Regions from separate parts of the Streptococcus ruminantium genome, predicted to be linked through region 3. Evidence: predicted binding sites of a transcription regulator. Region 3 holds the regulator's gene; each other region holds the start of a gene.

Region 1 (2,273 bases), 920 kb from region 3:
GCTAGCTACTGCGTTCTCACGAATAACAGAAAGCTCGTTCTGTGATGCTTCTAGAGCAGCATCCAAACGAGCTTCCTCTGCATTTGTATCTTCAACTGTAACAGTTTCGAAAGACAAATCTGGCTGAACGAGTAGATATGCCTTAGCAACGGCAACACCATCTGATGCTGCAATTCCTTTAAGCATTTCTGTCATCTTTTTATGCCAATCCTTCTTTTTCCATTGTTTCAGTGATAGCTGCGATTGCATCGTCAGCATCGGCACCTTCAGCAGAGATTGTTACGTCAGCGCCTTGACCAACACCAAGACTCATAACACCCATGATAGATTTAAGGTTAACAGACTTTTCTTTGTAGTTCAAAGTGATGTCTGAAGCAAATTTGCTAGCTGTTTGCACAAGCAATGTTGCTGGACGTGCATGAATACCTGTTTCTGCCACAATGTGGAAGTCTTTTGAAGCCATATTTGGATTCTCCTTTGTTTTTACAAAATTGTGAGTTACTCGTGATAACCCTTACAGAGGACATTATACCACTTCTTGAAATCATTTTCAATATTTTTTTACTTTTCTTTCATATTCTAGTACAAAAAAACGACCTTGTTTCATTCTTTCTACTATTAAATAAACTCAATCCCAGACAGAAGGATTGAGAGAAAGCGAAAATCAAGTAAAGATAGTATTGACCTTTTTATTATACCATAAATATTTTTATAGAAACAGACTTGTTTCTTTGCTATTTAATTTAGTATCCGAATACTGCGAGAGAGGTGACCATGAAAAACTTAAAACTATTTCTCATCTTATTTTTCATAAATAGCTAGTATTGTCATATTTTACTTTTCAGTAAGAAAAAAATATTTTTGTGTCGCTATCAAGCATATCGTACTTTGTTGTATTTATGTTTCAACTATTCAGCATAATACAATACGAGACAAGGATAGCTTTCTGGTCAACAGCACGAATGATAGACCTATTATCAAGAACGGATAAGCACTATATATGGTATTTTACAAAATAAAAATATACTATATTTTGTGATTTTGCCTAAACTTCCTTCTTGACTTTCATCTCAAAATTTTGTATGCTAGTCTGGTAACAAAATTAGGATTTTTGATAATCCTTCATGGACAAAGGAGAACTTGAGTGGTAACAATCTATTCAAAAAACAACTGTGTACAATGCAAAATGACTAAGAAATTCTTGGACCAGCACAATGTAGAATACAAAGAAATCAATCTAGATGAGCAACCTGAGTTTATCGAGCATGTTAAAGAACTCGGTTTCTCAGCGGCACCAGTAATCGAAACTGAAAACGGTGTCTTCTCAGGCTTCCAACCAGGAAAATTAAAAGCTTTGGTTTAATACTATTTTACCTTCCTATATAAATAGAAAGAGATTGCAACTATGAGTTTGAAAGAGTTAGGCGATGTTTCCTACTTCCGTCTAAATAATGAAATTAACCGCCCTGTAAATGGGCAAATTCCCCTCCATAAAGACCAAGAAGCTGTCAAAGCTTTCTTTAAGGAGAATGTCCTTCCAAATACCAAACAGTTTGATTCCATTTTAGATAAAATTGCTTATCTACTGGAAGAAAACTACCTTGAAAAAGAATTTTTGGAGCAGTACAGTCCTGAATTTATCATAAAAATTGATCAATTTTTGAAAGATCAAGACTTCCGCTTCAAATCGTTCATGGCGGCATACAAATTCTACAACCAGTATGCCCTCAAGACCAACGACGGTGCCTACTACTTGGAAAGCATGGAAGATCGTGTGCTTTTCAATGCCTTGTATTTTGCAGAAGGCGATGAGGAATTGGCATTGAATTTGGCAAATGAGATGATTCACTTGCGTTATCAGCCTGCGACTCCTTCTTTCTTAAACGCTGGGCGTGCCCGTCGTGGTGAGTTGGTATCTTGCTTCCTCATCCAAGTAACAGACGATATGAACTCGATTGGTCGTTCTATCAACTCGGCTCTGCAATTATCCCGTATCGGTGGCGGTGTGGGGATTTCTCTCAGCAACTTGCGTGAAGCCGGTGCACCAATCAAGGGCTACGAGGGAGCTGCCTCTGGTGTTGTTCCAGTTATGAAACTCTTTGAAGATAGCTTCTCCTATTCTAACCAACTCGGTCAGCGCCAGGGGGCAGGAGTTGTCTACCTAGATGTTTTCCATCCAGACATCATCGCCTTCCTTTCTACCAAGAAGGAAAATGCTGATGAGAAGGTTCGTGTGAAGACTCTCTCACTTGGTATTACTGTTCCTGACAAAT
Region 2 (2,273 bases), 410 kb from region 3:
TTTGAAGGAGCCTGTCAACTCGACAATCTTGTCGTAGGATAGCATATCAGGATACATCCGCTTGGTCGCACACTCAATAGCCAATTGCTTGATGTCATAGTTTGGCGAATCTGGCTCCAGATTGAGTCCTCGCTTAACCGTAAAGATCAATTTTGGGAAAATAGCTGTCCGTCCTTCACGCCCCAGTCCCTTGATACGGATATTGAGAATAGCCTTTTGAATCTCTCGCTCAAACCAAGATGTTCCCAAACCAAAACCAAGCGAGGTAAATGGAGTTTGTCCATTGGAAGTGAAAAGAGTATTGATTTCATATTCCAAGGACTGCATGGCATCATAAATATCCTTTTGAGTTTTGGCACAAGCATACTCTTCCTGCTTCTCAGGTAGAACCCAATCCTTGGCATCCTTTAAATGCTTCTGGTAATTGAGTTCGGCATAGGGGGCTAGAACTTCGTCTATGCGGTCTGCCGAACATCCTCCATACTGACTGGAAGCAACATTGGCAATGATTTGCGAAATCTGAGCTGTTGCTGTCTGAATGGACTTGGGACTTTCTACATCTGCATTCCCTATCTTAAAACCTTGAGCTAACATGCCCTTAAAATCAATCAAGCAACAGTTTGTCATAGGTGTGTAAGGGCTATAATCTAAATCGTGATAATGGATATCTCCTTTTTGATGAGCATTGGCTACATGGGCTGGTAAAAGTTTTAACCCAATCGATTTGCCAACAATCCCGGCTGTCAGGTCACGTTGAGTGTTAAAAACGTTAGCATCTTTATTGGCATTTTCATTGACAACCGACTGATCCTTACTCAACAATTTGTGAATCTCAAAGTTAATGTCCGTCGCTTGGTGACGGCGAAAATCGCGCTGGGTTCTGTACTGGATATAGCGTTCTGCCAGTTCATACAGATGAGCCTTGAGTAATTCCTGCTCCACGACTGTCTGAATTTCGTAAATCTGAACATCCTTTTCAAAACGACGGACAATCTCTGCCAAAGACGCCTCCAACACAACCTTCAAACCGGCTTCTGAAACCGGATGTTCCAATTCTTGATTGGCCCGCTGAAGAGCAGAAAAAATCTTATTCTGATCAAAGGATACCATCCGACCATCACGCTTCAACACTGCTAATTCTACACTTTGTAAGACATTTTCTCGCACGTTCATTTGACTACCTCCAAAAGTTTTACTTCTTATAGTCTAGCACTTCACAAAACAAAAATCAATATCTTGTGTCAAAAAACTTAAAATTCTTCCAAAAACACAAGATATAGTTTATTTTCCTGAAAGTAACTGAAAACAAGAGCCTGTCTAGACTCTTGTTTATTCTCCTATGAGTATATAGATTGATAACGGGAGACGGATATGATAGGGGCGGTCAGACTTACGAATTAGAGGTTTCTAACTGCAAACCGCAGGCATGGATTTTATAGACTTTATCACACATTGTATCAATATCTTCTCGATTATGACTTGCAATGATAATCGTGGTTCCCTGCTTAGCCAATTCAAAGAACAAATTTCTCATATTTAGTATGGATTCTTCGTCTAGTGCATTCATAGGCTCATCCAACAATAAAATTTTTGGTTTTTCCATGATAGCTTGTGCAATCCCCATCTTTTTCTTCATCCCTAGCGAGAAGTGTTTGACCTTCTTATCCCGATATTCAGAGAGACCAACCGTTTCGAGAGTTTGCTCAATGACCTCATTAGAACATTTTTTGTTAATACTTAATAACAACCGCAAGTTATCATATGCAGTCAGGTTAGCTAAAAAAGAAGGTTCTTCAATCAGGACACCCATATCTGAGGCAAAACTGCTGGAATTGGCTATTTCCTTACCATCTATCCAGATTTCACCTCGCTTAGGCTTTATAAGACCTGCTAGCAACTTAAAGAACACTGACTTGCCTGAACCATTCTTTCCGACAATACCAATGATTTCTCCTGCTTTAAAAGAAACCGTAATGGCATCAAATATCTGTTGATGACCAAAGCTAAAAGAAACATCTTTTATTTCTATTGGATTCATATTCTGACGACTCCCTTTCTCTGTATATGTATAAAAATAAGCACGAGATAGATACTTCCCGAAACAAAGCTAAATCCTAGACTAGTCACCGTATCTGCTATGCTTGATTGAAAACTGATAATACCCATATAGCAAATCGTCAAAACTGCTGCGGTATGTGTATGACCGATCCATCTATCAAGGAAAAAATACAAGCCACTTAATTGTAAGGTTAAGCATTCAACGGTCAGATACT
Region 3 (2,273 bases):
TTTCCATTTCTTCTAATTCACGATAAAGAGCAGCTAGCTTTGCCTGGCCTTCTTGCGTTTGTCCCTGCTGAACTTCTTCCTTGCTCCATTCGGGGATATTTGTCTTTTGTGGTTTGCTCACTCTGGTGGCCTGGCCTGCTTTCAACTCTCTCAGATAAAGAACTGCTGCTTCCGCACTAGCAAGGCCTTTGTAAGAAAAGTCATTGCCCAATTTCATGGCATATTTTTCATTTAGGTTGGCAGAATCCACCTTGTTAAAAGTATAAAGTAGTAAGACATTGATGACCTCATCTAGTAATCCCAGATTGGCTAAGTCTGTCAAACACTTCCGCTCTGCCATTGTCACCGCTGCCCTTCTATGGTCTTTAAGAACTGAAAGAAAGATTAGACTAGATTTAGCCTTGGCCTCCCGAACAATGGCTTTTTCTTTTGCCGTTAGACTGCCATTTTCTAAGGAAAAAGATTGGCGTGACTGCTGCAACCGTTTGGTTGAGATAGTTTGACCGATAGCTGTCGCCTTCGCCTGACGATAGGTTTCCAACCAAGTCCACCCTGCCTGCTCTGCTATGTAACTAAGAGCGATAATATCCTCTGTTTCATTTTGAAAAAGAAGCTTATCTCTAGCCATTAGAGCCTTAAAGGCTGACCAATCAAAATCAGGTTGGCTCTCATAAATAGCTGGTACTTGTCCGTCCAACGTAAAAACATCAGAAAAGGCTTTAGATATATTTTGTTCCTGATTTGGTAACTGATTCATCAGCCCCTCTAGACTCAGTTCCCCAATTCGTTTTGCTAATAAATGCTTATACAAAGGCTTGGCTAGAAAGCTTTTAACTGACAGAGGAGCTTGCAGCGAAAGTCCTATCAAATCATCCAACTGATAAAGTTCCAAGAGTCCCATAGCAGTCAGAATATCCAGAGCCTGCTCCAGCCGATTCATCCCCAAATTCATATGATTAAGGATGCTAGTCCATTTGTAACGTCCCTGTCCTTGATCTGCAAAGCTATAGAGATGGTAATAAAGAGCTAGAGCATCAAAGCCAATAATGGGCTGGTAACAGCGACTGAGACTGATAATATCTGGGGTAAAAGAACTGGTTTTGATATAGGAAAATAGATCATTTGGCTTCATGATATCAACCCGATTTCACCTTACTACCTTTGGAAATCATCTGTTTGAGCAGATTTTCCAATTCTTCCACATCCTTGAAGGAACGGTAAACTGACGCAAAACGTACGTAGGTAATCTCATCCAGCTCAACCAATTCTTCCATCACCAGATTCCCGATTACATCAGACTCAATTTCATTGTCCCCTTGGGCTCGAACTTTCTGTTCAATCCGACTAACTACTTCATCAATATCATCAGTTGACACAGGCCGCTTTTGAGCAGAGCGAATAATTCCATTGAAAATTTTCTCACGAGAAAACTGCTCTCTTGTGCCATCCTTCTTGACAACAACTAAGGTTTTTTCTTCAATCCGTTCATAGGTGGTAAAACGCTGACCACATTGATCACAGGAACGGCGACGACGAATGGTATTGCCATCTTCAGCCTGACGACTATCAATGACACTTGATTTCAAACTCTGACATTTTGGACAACGCATACTCTTACTCCTACATAAACTTTATCAACTCAGTATAGCACAAAAATACTAAAATTAAAAGAAAGCGAGAAACTACTCGCCTTCCAAATTCATTTCATTTTGTTTCTTCAATCGCATGGTAACCCACTCTCGTATTAGACGGTAAATAACTGCAAAGATCGGAGTAAAAAAGATCATTCCTAACAGACCAAATAAATTACCACCTATGAGAGCAGCAGCTAAGGTAAACAGGGTTGGTAAACCAACAGACTGTCCAACGACACGAGGATAGATGACATTTCCTTCGATCAATTGAATCAATTGGAACAAGGCAATTGACCACAGAGCCAGCAAAGGATTTTGCACCGCAACAAAAAGAGCACTAATCAAACAAGCTGACAAAGGACCGATATAAGGAACAAAGGATAGGACACCAGCCAAAATACCTGCCATACTAGCGTAAGGTATACCCGAAAAAGAATAACTCACAAAAACAAGAGTTCCGATAATGCAGGCTTCGACAATCTGACTCATCAAAAATTTATCATAGGTATCAACGATCACTTCACCAATATAATTCACAATCTTAACTGCCTTTGCTGGCAAGATAGCTTGTAAAAATTTTCTAGCCATATTTTGCAAATGCTCCTTGCTCCCCAGAATGGCAAGAGTGAAGAAGAAAGC

What was found. The regulator NrdR, encoded in region 3, represses ribonucleotide reductase genes. The targets are predictions, from matches to a motif close to ACACNATATATNGTGT.
Region 1: nrdH (glutaredoxin-like protein NrdH) is a predicted target of NrdR. The motif match lies at 992-1,007, and genes of this name have one in related genera.
Region 2: nrdD (anaerobic ribonucleoside-triphosphate reductase) is a predicted target of NrdR. The motif match lies at 1,268-1,283, and genes of this name have one in related genera.

What each region holds. Positions count from the first base shown of each region.
Region 1 is NZ_AP018400.1:684,281-686,553, reverse strand. It holds gene ptsP (phosphoenolpyruvate--protein phosphotransferase) at 1-195, opposite strand, end outside; gene SR187_RS03350 (phosphocarrier protein HPr) at 200-463, opposite strand; gene nrdH (glutaredoxin-like protein NrdH) at 1,145-1,363, shown strand; gene nrdE (class 1b ribonucleoside-diphosphate reductase subunit alpha) at 1,406-2,273, shown strand, end outside.
Region 2 is NZ_AP018400.1:2,014,938-2,017,210, forward strand. It holds gene nrdD (anaerobic ribonucleoside-triphosphate reductase) at 1-1,173, opposite strand, end outside; gene SR187_RS09490 (ABC transporter ATP-binding protein) at 1,391-2,038, opposite strand; gene SR187_RS09495 (hypothetical protein) at 2,035-2,273, opposite strand, start outside.
Region 3 is NZ_AP018400.1:1,604,164-1,606,436, forward strand. It holds gene SR187_RS07615 (replication initiation and membrane attachment family protein) at 1-1,132, opposite strand, end outside; gene nrdR (transcriptional regulator NrdR) at 1,137-1,610, opposite strand; gene SR187_RS07625 (AI-2E family transporter) at 1,683-2,273, opposite strand, start outside.